One region of the Clostridium gelidum genome, then DNA from elsewhere that is predicted to be linked to it. Evidence: riboswitches for the same ligand, from Rfam matches in the RefSeq annotation. Region 1 holds a riboswitch; each other region holds the start of a gene.
What was found. Region 1 has a riboswitch for cyclic di-GMP ahead of psyc5s11_RS06740 (prepilin peptidase). Riboswitches for the same ligand answer to the same signal wherever they lie in the genome.

Region 1 (3,218 bases):
TCTATCTACCATTTGAAGATTTTCTTTACTCATCCCCCATTTTTCTCTACCTATATTGCCACCAGAAGTATTCAGAATTCTTATAACTATTTTCTCACCATTAACTACTGGAAGTATTGAAATTCTAAGATCCACATTTTTTCCATCTACTGTAACCATTATTCTCCCATCTTGAGGTATTCTTTTTTCTGCAATGTTTAATCCTGCGAGTATCTTTATTCTAGTTACTAATGGTCCTAGACTTTCTATATTAATAATATTAACTGTTTGTAATTTACCATCTATTCTATATCTTATTTTTATTTCATTTTCAAATGGTTCTATATGAATATCTGATGCCTTCATTTCTATTGAGTTTTTAAATAAGTAATCCACCATTTTAACAACTGGTGCATTCTTAACATTATCCATATCTTCCACATTTATTTTCGAATTTTTAGATTCAGAACTTTCCTTGGAAAGCTGTTTCGCTGCAATGCTAACTTGCTGACTACTATAATATATACCCACAAATTTTTTAATATCATCTTTTTTAGAAATATATGATTCTATTTCAAATCCTGTAGATATTGCAACATCATCTATTGCATAAATATTTAAAGGATCTGAAAGTGTAACTTTAATTTTATTATGTTCAAAGCCAAAAGGTATTAATGTATATTTATCGCATAAATTTTTAGGAATAATACTTATTGCCTTTTTATCAAAATTTATTGTATTTAAATCTATTTTTTTAATTCCTGTTTGTTGCTCTATAGACTCTATTATTTCATCTTCAGTTATTATTTTACTATCGACTAGTATTTCTCCAAGTTTTTTATTAAGTGCCTTTTGAGACTTTAATGCTTCTTGTAATTGATATCCAGTAATTTTTCCTGCATTTACTAGAATGTTGCCTAATCTTCTTTTTTCAGTTGCCATTATAAGTCTCACCTTCCTTTTTCTCTGCCAATTGTATATCCTACACCATATACTTAATTCTACATAAATATATATTTATATCTATTATATGTTGCAATAAAGTTTTCACCTATCTCTTAACCCGCATTTTACAAGCAAATTCTAAAATTCTAAAATTCTTAAGTTCTAAAATTCTTTAGAATTTTAGAATTCCTAATTGTAAAATCATTATTGAAACTTATATATGATAATAGTTTAAATTCTTATTTCAAATCAATCAAGTATATATATGTTAAAATCATGTATACTTATCATAATTCAAACCAATAAGTTCCAATACAACTTTAATATTTCAACTCCCCATAACATAGAAATTAAACTTCCAATTGCTATACATGGTCCAAATGCTATTTTTTCTTTTGCCTTTTTTAATTTTAAAGCTAAAATAATTATTCCTACTATTCCACCTAATATAATTGCTAAAAACAGTCCTAGTAGAATTCCTTTAACGCCTAAAAACAATCCACAAACAGTAGCGATTTCAATATCACCCTCGCCCATTCCTTTGGTCAAAAATACTATTAACCCTATAATTCCAAAGCCTATTGCTCCACCTGAAATAAAATCAATAGTTCCACTTTTATAAATAATAGCTTGAATTATTATAAATGTTACTGCTATTATTCCACCCAAAATCGTAGTACTTGTAAAAACAAATTGAGTATCATAATCTATCATACCAATAACAATTAAAAGTGATGCTAATATGCAATATTTTAATGTAATTAAAACTAGTCCAAATTTTAAATATATAATTAAATATAATAATGCATTTAAAATTTCTATAAGAGGATACCGTAAAGAAATTTTTTCTTTACAATATTTACATCTTCCTCCAAGAAAAATGTAACTAAATACAGGTACTAAGTCTACCGGACTTAAGTTATGTTGACATTTTCCACAATGTGATGGTGGAAACGCAATTGATTCTTCAACAGGAATTCTATAAATGCATACATTTAAAAAACTGCCTATAACTAATCCTAAGACAGTTATTAATCCATAATCCAATTTATCACCTTCTTAAATTCTAAGTTATATTCTGTAATCTTTTACATATATTTATTGCCAATTATATACTTTTATGTATCTAATTACAAGTGTATTCTTTAATGATTCTAACCAATTCGCTTAATACTTTGCGATGTAAAAATAGATACATTGCTTATTTATTGTTTTTTACTGAGAATTATTTTCTTTTATATAATAAAAAAACCGACCTCTATAAACATAAAGGTCGGTTGCACTAATAACTCATCATATATAAAGTGCCCAATTAAAATATATGACTCTTCGTTTTCCTATAATAAAATTCGTTAATTTATTTAGGCATATCATACCATATTTTCTTTGTATTAGTCCATACTTATTTATACTTTTTTATACTTTTTTCTACTTTTTTCTAAATCAACCCATTTTATTAGTGATCATTTACCAAACTATATAAAATCACCTCATTGAAAATATTCACTAATTTGTTTTATTATTTATTACCCATCTTTCATATTCTTCTCTTGATATTATATTACTATTAATTAATCTCTTCAAATCCATTTCCATAGTTTGCATTCCAAATTTAGATCCCATTTGAATGAAGCTATTTATTTGTTCAAAATTTCCTTCTCTAATTAAATTTTTTATACTTGATGTACATACCATGATTTCCATTGCAGCTGATCTCCCTGTACCTGAAGCATTTGGTAATAAAACTTGAGAAACAACACCTCTAAGTAGTGATGATAATTGAATTTTAACCTCATTTTGATGACCAGATTCAAAAGAATTTACAATTCTATATATACTATTTGCAGCCCCCATATTGTGCAGAGTAGAAAAAACTAAATGCCCTGTTTGTGCTGCTCTTAAAGCTATTTCTATTGTTTCAGGATCTCTCATTTCTCCTACTAGTATAACATCTGGATCTTGTCTAAGCGCTGCTTTTAATGCCATTGCATAACTTCTAGTATCTTGTCCAATTTCTCTTTGATTCACCATAGATTTTTTAGTTTCATATATATATTCTATTGGCTCTTCTAAAGTTATTATATGTTTTTCTTTAGTGTTATTTATTTCATTTATCATAGCAGCAAGGGTTGTACTTTTACCTGAACCTGTTGGACCTGTAACTAAAACTAATCCATCTTTTAATTCTGTAAAAGCTTTTAAAGCAGGAGCAGTTGATAAATCTTTAAGTTTTGGTATTCCTTCTTTAATTACCCTCATACATATAGAATAACTTTCTCTACATTTATAAGCAT
Region 2 (3,218 bases), 1.7 Mb from region 1:
TTACTAACTCATAGACGCTTGCATATTTGTTACGACTTCAATTATTATCTATAATTGAAATTATATCATAAAAAAATATTCAGTTGAATTAAAAAAGTATGTATGATATCATGAAAAAGCATTAAAAGATTGATAAATGAAACTCGACTCACATACGTTCGCTGAGTAAGTGGTTCACTTAAAATCATAGATGTTAGTTTTCTACTTATGGAGAGATGTCCGAGTGGCCGAAGGAGCACGCCTGGAAAGCGTGTATAGGGGCAACTCTATCAGGGGTTCGAATCCCCTTCTCTCCGCCAATGAAGTTAGATGCGAAAAATGCCTGATAGCTTAGTAATACTAAGGTTTCAGGCATTTTTTATGTTTTGTGAGTTATTCAAATACTACCGCAAATTGCAGTTAAAATAGTTATGTTCAATTTACTAAAGATTTTCATTAGACCATAAAGGGTATAAAAAAGAGGAAAACATAAAGAATTAATTTACCATATTCAACACATTAATGATGTACACAGCAAATTTAAAAAGTGGATGAACAGGTTTAATGGCGTTGCAACTAAATATATCAACAATTATATGTATTGGTTTAAATGGCTACAATTGTTTGAAAATGACAAGGAAGTGGTAAAAATCCAAAACTTTATGCTTCAATGTAATGTAGCACACGATGATACAAAGGTAATTGATTTTAGAGAAAGAGAACCGATATTTGTTTAGTTATATACATTATATTGAAATTAATATTATAATATAGTATATAAACAGACTATAATTCAAAAATCAATTTTAAGATATACTGGTTTAGTAATTAAAAAAATGTGAAATGAGATTACTTATATAATATTCGATATATAGATGGGGGATAAATATGATATTTAAAGAATTTGGCAACAAAAATATGCCAGTTATCATTTTTCTTCATGGTGGCGGACTGTCATGGTGGTCATTAAAACCACAAATTGAAGCATTGCAAAAGGATTATTATATTGTTACACCTATTATTGATGGGCATGGTGATGATTGGAATAATACTTTTGTAAGTATAAAAAAATCCGCAGAACAGGTTATTAATTATATAAAAGAAAATTGTAATGGAAAAGTTTTTGCAATTTGCGGTCTTTCTATTGGTGCTCAAATCGTTGTTGAAATAATATCACAAGAATGTGGTATCACAGAGAATGCTGTTATAGAAAGTGCGTTGGTTTATCCTATGAAAATGGCAGTCACATTAACTGTACCGATGTATAATGTGTGCTATGGGCTAATTAAGAAAAGATGGTATGCAAGACTACAGGCTAAAACATTAAATGTACCATATGAATTATTTGAAACCTATTATGAGGATAGTTCACGAATGACAAAAGAAACACTAATTAATATTACGAAAAGTAATGGAGATTATTCAATATCTTCAACATTATGCAAGACGAAAGCAAGAACATTAATATTAGTTGGTGAGAAAGAATTATCAATAATGAAAAAATCAGCAACACTACTTCACGATACCATTAATGGTAGTTTTTTAAAAGTCATTACAAAAAGTGGACATGGAGAAATTAGTTTAATTCATCCAGATAAATACCTTGATTTATTGCAACGCTTTTTTGCAAATAATACAAAACATAGCCAAACATTATAACTAATAGTATAAAATATGTACATCTGTATATGTAGGTGATATAATAAGAATATAAGTGAATATTATAATATTTTGTAATATAATGTCATGAAAAGTTGGAAACGATGATGATTTCTTTTATTTGGGCACCTTAAGAATTCGGAGTTAGTGGTGCAACCTGCCAACAATTAAGTTATTAATTGTTGACAGGTTTTTTTATTGAAATTTTAAGTAAGGGTAGGAGATTAAAAATGAGATGGCTTAATAATTTAAAGGTAGGTAAAAAATTAACATTACTTATAGTATGCTCTTTAATAGGGTTACTTGCAGTAGGTACAACTGGATATTACTTCTTACTAGCATCTAGTAAAAGTATTGATTCCATGTATAATGAAAGATTATTGTCTAGTGAATGGTTGAGTGAATCTAGAGTGCATGCAAGAGCTATTACAGCAGATATTTATAGACTTATGGTAACAACGGATAAAAATGAAAATGATAGTTTAATTAAAGATATAGATACTCGTGCCGGAGAATTTAATAATTATATGAATCAGTATAAAAATTTAAAGTTGGATTCATTTGAAACAAGTAAAATAAAAGAGATAGAGGATAACTTAGCTAAGTATAGAGAAGGGAGGAAAACTGTTATTAGTTTAGCTAAAGAAAATAAAAATCAGGAAGCATATGAGTATTATGGAAAAAATGTTGATACATATGTACAAGCTTTCATGAATGATTTGGTTAAACTTGGTGAACATAATAGACAAATTGCTGAAGAAATAAATAATACTGATAAATCAAATTTTAAGGTTGCAGTAGGAACATTTTTAAGTATAGTTATCACAGGATCAATTTTGATAATTTTATTAGGATTACTAATAACAAAACGTATTACTAAGAGATTGAATGATTTTGTAGTATTTATAGGTGCATTGTCAGAAGGAAATTTTTCAATGGAAGTATCATCAGAGAATCTTCAAGATAAGAGTGAGTTTGGAATAGTAACCAATGCTTTAGATAAGATGACAAAGAATATTAGAGAGTTACTTAAGCAATTAGGAAACACATCAGAGCAATTAGTGTTATCATCAGAAGAATTAACTGCAAGTGCTGAACAATCAGCAGATGCATCAAATCTTGTCGCTACTGCTGTAACTAATATGGCACAGGGTGCAGATGATCAACTTGCATTTGCCAATGATACTACTAATGTAGTTGAAAATATATCTGAGAAAATAAATGTAGTATCTGAAAATACAAAATCAGTTTCAACATTGACAGATAATGCTGAGGTTTCAGCGAATGCTGGTGAAGAAGCAATAGAAAAGGCTATTAATCAAATGGAACTAATAGAGAAGAAGACTAATGAAACATCATCTATTATTAGTGAGCTTGAAGAAAAATCAACTAAGATTGGACAAATTATTGATACAATTGAAAGCATATCAGAACAAACAAATCTACTTGCATTAAATGCAGCAATAGAGTCTGCAAGAGCAGGAGAAGCAGGAAAAGGGTTCAGTGTAGTAGCAGATGAAATTAGAAAATTAGCAGAACAGTCACAAGAAGCAACAAAAGAAATAGCTGAAATTATTAAT
Region 3 (3,218 bases), 340 kb from region 1:
TCATGGAGTTCCAACAATGTATCAATATTTAATAAGTAAATGTAATTCATATGACTTATCAAGTTTGAGAGTAGGGATGATTGCAGGAGCAGTTTCGTCTGAAACACTTATGAAAGATATAATGGAACATCTTCACATTACTGAATTAAGCAATACTTTTGGACAAACTGAAACTCTTGGAGTAACTCAAACTCCAATTTATGATAAAAATCATCCAAAAGTAAATACTGTTGGTAGACCAGTTGAACATGTGGAGATAAAAATATGTGATTTAAAAACTGGACATACACTTCCACCAAATGTGGAAGGTGAGTTATGTGTAAAAAGTCCTTATAGTATGCTTGGATATTATAATAATCCTATTGCAACAAATGTTACGGTTATAGATAATTGGGTGCATACAGGTGATATTGCATTTATAGATGAAGATGGGTATTTATCTATAAAGGGACGAATAAAAGATGTAATAATTAGAGGTGGAGAAAATATTTCTCCAACAGATATTGAAAATCATCTTATTAAACACTCTGAAATTGAAAATGCAATAATTGTTGGTATTCCAGATGAAACTCTTGGGGAAGAAATAGTTGCTTTTATTAAAGTTAAAAAACCTTCTATCTTAACTAAAGAAGATATATTTGAATTTTTATCTGGGAAAATCTCAAAATATAAATTCCCTAAGCATATAGAATTTATAGATACATTTCCATTAACATCTACTGGGAAAATCAAACGAAATTCACTAAAACAAATTGCAATTGAAAGAATTAATCCTATTGTATTCGCTGAAGTTGCAATTAATTAAAGAAGAAGGAATAGCTGAAAATAATTAATATATAATATAAATTGATAATAGCAAAATTATCAAAAGGTAAGGTCGCAAAGCCGTGGGTCTAAAGAAAAGTATTTTCTATGATTGCCAGGTTACCAAATTATACGTATAAGAATCGATATATATACTTATATTTGGGTATGTATTATTAATTAATAATAAACACCTTTAATTTGCAAAAAAAGAATGGAAATGATATGATTAAAAAGGAAAAATAGGATAAAATAACATAATATAAGTAATGTAAACATTATATGATATAATATGTACACTATTTATGTTATGCAAATTAATTACATAAATATACAAAATTTTAAAAATACCTAGGAGGTAACAATGAATACAGAAGAAAGCTCTATAATAACTTTTAATAAAAAAACCCTTAAATTTGTACTAATATTTTATGTGGCATTGTGTACTATGGCATTATTATTTTTTAGCGCATTAAAATTGTTTGGATTTAATGATAGTATAAATATAAATTCTTTGATTATTCAAGGAATAGCTGTTTTAATTTATGCTATAGTACTTCGAATATGTTATAAATGTACACTTACTGAAAATGGTTTCAACATAAAAGCGTTTAAGATAACAAAGATTATGATTTTAATATTAACTTATTTTCAGTATTTATTTTTGAATTTTACGATGCATTTAAATTCCATATGGTTTATGATTTTCTATTTCGTCATTCTTGGAGCATTATTTTTTGATTTAAAAATGATTACGATATCAATAATTTTAAGTATTATTTGTCAAATAGTAGTAGTTGCAAATAATCCTTCAATTTTTTTAGATAATCAATTTCATATAGCAGAAGTAGCTATGAGAATAATTACTATTTCTTTAACTTTATCAATAATCTTTATGGTTGTATATTTTGCAGCTAAGCTATTAGAATCAATTGGTGAAAAAGAAATTGAAATCAAAGAAGAAAATCAAAAATTATTATATTTATTTAAAAATATAGGTGAAATGTCTACTTCTGTTTTGGAATCAAGTGAAAACTTAAGTGTTGCTATTGAAGAGCAAACAAGTTCACTTCTGGAAGTTTCAGCAACAAGCCATTCGGTATCAAAAGCTTCTGATGAAATGCTTGATAAATCAAATAAGAATAAAGAGATATTAAGCACTTTATTAAGTGCTAATGAGGTAGTTGTGAGTAGAACAAAAGATAGTGAGGATAAAATAAAGGAATTTATCAATATGACAGATAAAAACCAGATATCTTTAAATGATACTCTCGTAATTATTAATGATATAAAAGATAGTATAGAAGATACGTTTGAGTCTACAAAAGAGCTGGAACAAAAATCACGACAAGTAGATGAAATATTAACTCTTATTGGAGATATATCAGAACAAACAAATCTTCTTGCTTTAAATGCATCAATTGAAGCAGCAAGAGCAGGTGAATATGGTAAAGGGTTTGCAGTAGTAGCAGAAGAAATAAAAACATTAGCTGAAGGAACAAAGGAATCACTTACTCAAGTAAGTTCAATTGTAGGTGAGTTAAAAAGTAAAATTAACATAGTTCAAGAACAAATGACTCATAACAACGAAAAATCTCAAGCGGGAAATAATATTATTAATGAAACAGTTCAAGGATTAAATAGTATGACTTCGGATTTGAAATTATTTAGTAATAATATTATGGATATAAGTAAAGCTTCTACTACATTACTTACAGAAACTAAAAATGTAGTTAAATTTAATGAAGAAGTAGGCAATATAACAAAAGATACAATATCAAAATATGAAATGGTAACAGAAGCAGTAACACAAAGTGCTTCTACTAGTGAAGAAATTGAGGCTAGTATTAATGAACTTAGAAATGTTGCTGAAGATATGAATAAACTTATTAAATAAATTGTATAAAAAACAACTATCAGAATATATATACATAGAAAATAAAAACTACTCAGTTATCATAATTGAGTAGTTTTTTTATAGAAAAAAATTAAAATAATATGTTTACCTTTTAGCAGACTTAATAGGTATATATATGGTACCATTATCTTATAGGGATGTAGGAAACATAATGGTTAAGAAGGAATGAGTGTTAATTAGGATAATATAGTATATGTTGATTTTACATAAGAATTGGTTAGCGAAATGAATGTAGGTGCAGTTTATGAAAGTATGATTTTACAAAGTATTACTAATACACTTGGAACTTATTATGGTGTGGAAAAAGTATATATTACAATAGAAGGAGAACTTTATGGATCAGGCCATATTATAAAGGAAAAAGGTGAAACTTTTACTGTGGATTAAAAAAAGTGTTGAATTAAAATCTGAATAAGTTTAATGCTTCGTCATATTATTTTAATTTTACAATCATAGGTTTAATAGGAACACTCGTAGCAGATTTAATTTTAAAGTG
Region 4 (3,218 bases), 2.1 Mb from region 1:
GCAGTAATAACAAGATAAGTAACAAAAAACACTATAAAACTTAATGAAAAATATGGAAATAAGTATGGAAGAACTTTAACTAAATTTAAGTAGATTTAGTTAAAGTTTTTTAAATTTGTAAAATAAAAGAAGTAAATATATAATTGAGTTCATAGGAAGCATTTAAAATAAATAAGTAAATGAGAAGATAGTATTAATAGAGAAAATTGAAATTTGTTGTTGTTTCTGTAAGAACACCAGCTTGTATGTTGAAAAAGAAATCCATAGTAACTTAAAGCTATTTTACACTACTATTATGGAAATGGAGGAATTAAAGTTGAAAAATAATGAAGCCATTTCTAAGCTTAATCAAGCTATGGAAAAAACTAGGGCAGATCTATACAAGGTTATTGAAATATATGGGCGGGGTTCTAATGAGGTGGTAATTTCCAGTCAAAAGTTAGATGAATTGATTGTTAATGCATACAAAGAACAACTCAATACAAACAATGAATAATATATATAGAAAGGTGGGGCTTGGGTGGTAATTAGGGAATCCATAGAAATATTTAGGGAAGATACTTCAATCAAAAATTTTAAAAAAGAAATTAAATTATTGGAAAGTGCTGGATATAAAGTATATGAGGAGCATGAGAACTATGTGTGTTTTTACCAAACTGCAACGGTAGTCGATTCGGATTTACTCATTAATAAAAAAATGCAAGTGAAAATATAAGAGAGTCAACAAAGAGCCACTTTTGTTCTTAAGTAAAGTAGGTGATTATAAATTAAAAAAACTTAAAATCAAACAAGAAAATCATATTACATTTGAAAAGTTTATTGATTTTCTTACATTGCTATGATAATATTAAATATACATTAAAAATTTTGCGATTGGAAGCTATGAAAAATTCTTTTTATGTGGGCACTTTGAGAATTTAGAGCTAGTTGTGCAACCGACCAATTTAAACTAATTAATTTTTTAATTAATAGTTTCAATGGGTCTTTTTTATTTACATATTAAATGAGATTAAGATGGGAAATAAGGTATGAGATTTAATAATCAGTGTATAATAAACTGAAAGAAGGAGGGCTGAAAAGTAATGAATGAGAAACAAAAAAATGTATTAGTAGTTGACGATATTGCAAGTATTAGAACTTTTATAAGACTTATTTTAGAAGCTGAAAATTACAATGTATTTGAAGCATCTAATGGTGAAGAAGGAATTGAGGTTTATAAAAAATTAGGTAATATTGATTTGATAATTACGGATATATATATGCCAAAAAAAAGTGGGTTAGAACTTGTAGTAGAACTAAGAGAAGAATATAAAGATATAAACGTAATTGTTATTTCTGATGGTGGTAAAAATAATTTTTCCAATGAATTAGGTGTTTGTGAAGCGCTTGGGGCTACTTATTTTATAGAAAAGGATTTAATTATCGATGAGTTGATTAAATTAGTAAATAAAGTATTTACTAATGTGTAGAAATTTTAATATTTGGCTGTTTTATATATAAGGCACAATCAAAAAAATAACAAGTCCATTTGCCAGCCTATTTTCCATCATGCTGCGTCGACAAATTGACCAAATAGGCCAGCTATGAGGACAATTCGTCTCCTTACCTGATGAAAAATATTCATGGCAACTTTGGACTTGTTATTTATTTTCATGTGCCTAATGAGAATAAAGAGTTTAACTAAATTGAATAGTAATTATTAAGGACTCACATTTTTTGTGAGTTCTTTTTAAATTTTAAGGTTTTCTTAAGATTTTAAGGTACTTAAATTTAACAATTTAACTGTATTATAAGTATAAAGGGAAGGTGAGGAAATGGGAAATATAATTAAAATTAATATGTATGCAGAAATGAAAAGAAAAAATAACAGTAAATTAAAATTAGAAACTGTAGAAGAAGCCATTTGGGAATACAACAGTTGGATAAAAAAGACTAACAGAGAGGATAAAATAGAGAACTATGAAAGATTTTTGCAAGCTCAATAATTATTTTTAGAGGTAGGTTAGACGTTAATGTTTAATCTACCTTTTTATTTATTGAAATTTTATATGTATACAAATAAATATTGATAAATTTGGATTAAGGTGGTAAACTAATTTTATTCTAGTCTATAACTATAGACAATGTAATTTTAAGGAGATGTTTAAGTTTGAATATTTCAAAAATACCACAATCTGAATTAAATGTCATGAAGGTGGTTTGGGCAAGTAATGATGCAATATCATCAAAAGAGGTTATTACTAAGCTACAAGAAAAAAATAGTTGGAAGAGAACAACTACATTAACTTTATTAGCCAAATTAGTTCGAAAAGAATTTTTAAGTGCAGAAAAAATTAAAATGTACACTTATTACACTGCATTAATAAGTAAAAAAGAGTATTTAGAATTTGAAACAAAATATTTTTTCACAAATATTCATGAAAATTCTTTGAAAAGTTTAATTACAGCATTGCATGAAAATAATGAAATTACTAATGAGGATTTAAATGATTTAGAAAACTGGATTAAAAATAAGGACGAATGATTGTGGAGTTAGGGGGAGACTATGATTGAAATAGTGATTGTTAATATACTAAGGACAACAATAATTAGCAGTATAGGAATTTGTTTAATATTGCTATTAAAGAAAACATTATTTAAAGAATATACTAAAAACTTTAATTATTATATTTGGCTCATAGTTATATTTAGAATGATTTTACCTTTTGAAATTCCAATATATATAGGAACTAATTCTATAATTTCTAATAACATAGAAATTAATAATTCATTTGATAATATAAAGTTAGTCAGTAATTCAGTAAGTAATATGCAATCAATTAATTATCCTCTTAATAATACTCAAGCTATTGAAACTACAAAACAATTTACAAACAATTTTAATATGTTAGAAATTCTAGGTTATTTGTGGTTAGTTATAACAATAATAATTGTAACATATAGAATTTTCACATATATAAAATTTAAAAACACTATCATAGATTTATCATTAGGTATAGGAGATAGAAAAATTAGAAAAATATATAATAGTTTACGAATTGAAATGAAAATAAATAAAAATATTCAATTAAAAGTTTCAGATTACACATGTGTGCCACTTGGAATTGGATTTTTTAAATCTTATATAGTATTGCCTAATATTCATTATGAAGAAAAAGAAGCAGAATGGATTTTAAAACATGAGCTTATGCATTATAAAAAGAAGGATATATTATATA

Region 2: another riboswitch for cyclic di-GMP. It lies ahead of psyc5s11_RS26675 (methyl-accepting chemotaxis protein); the one in region 1 lies ahead of psyc5s11_RS06740 (prepilin peptidase).
Region 3: another riboswitch for cyclic di-GMP. It lies ahead of psyc5s11_RS08195 (methyl-accepting chemotaxis protein); the one in region 1 lies ahead of psyc5s11_RS06740 (prepilin peptidase).
Region 4: another riboswitch for cyclic di-GMP. It lies ahead of psyc5s11_RS16315 (response regulator); the one in region 1 lies ahead of psyc5s11_RS06740 (prepilin peptidase).

Annotation. Positions count from the first base shown of each region.
Region 1 covers NZ_AP024849.1:1,507,881-1,511,098, reverse strand. The annotation lists gene psyc5s11_RS06745 (GspE/PulE family protein) at 1-921, opposite strand, end outside; gene psyc5s11_RS06740 (prepilin peptidase) at 1,219-1,971, opposite strand; cyclic di-GMP riboswitch class II at 2,187-2,269, opposite strand; gene psyc5s11_RS06735 (type IV pilus twitching motility protein PilT) at 2,431-3,218, opposite strand, start outside.
Region 2 covers NZ_AP024849.1:5,826,991-5,830,208, reverse strand. The annotation lists tRNA gene psyc5s11_RS26690 (tRNA-Ser) at 210-299, shown strand; partial or broken gene psyc5s11_RS26685 (IS1595 family transposase) at 407-716, shown strand; gene psyc5s11_RS26680 (alpha/beta fold hydrolase) at 868-1,638, shown strand; cyclic di-GMP riboswitch class II at 1,727-1,809, shown strand; gene psyc5s11_RS26675 (methyl-accepting chemotaxis protein) at 1,869-3,218, shown strand, end outside.
Region 3 covers NZ_AP024849.1:1,849,337-1,852,554, forward strand. The annotation lists gene psyc5s11_RS08190 (AMP-binding protein) at 1-805, shown strand, start outside; cyclic di-GMP riboswitch class I at 845-932, shown strand; gene psyc5s11_RS08195 (methyl-accepting chemotaxis protein) at 1,169-2,701, shown strand; gene psyc5s11_RS08200 (GerMN domain-containing protein) at 2,936-3,109, shown strand.
Region 4 covers NZ_AP024849.1:3,575,388-3,578,605, reverse strand. The annotation lists gene psyc5s11_RS16330 (hypothetical protein) at 1-7, shown strand, start outside; gene psyc5s11_RS16325 (aspartyl-phosphate phosphatase Spo0E family protein) at 296-496, shown strand; gene psyc5s11_RS16320 (hypothetical protein) at 521-715, shown strand; cyclic di-GMP riboswitch class II at 867-950, shown strand; gene psyc5s11_RS16315 (response regulator) at 1,083-1,469, shown strand; gene psyc5s11_RS16310 (hypothetical protein) at 1,815-1,985, shown strand; gene psyc5s11_RS16305 (BlaI/MecI/CopY family transcriptional regulator) at 2,150-2,524, shown strand; gene psyc5s11_RS16300 (M56 family metallopeptidase) at 2,546-3,218, shown strand, end outside.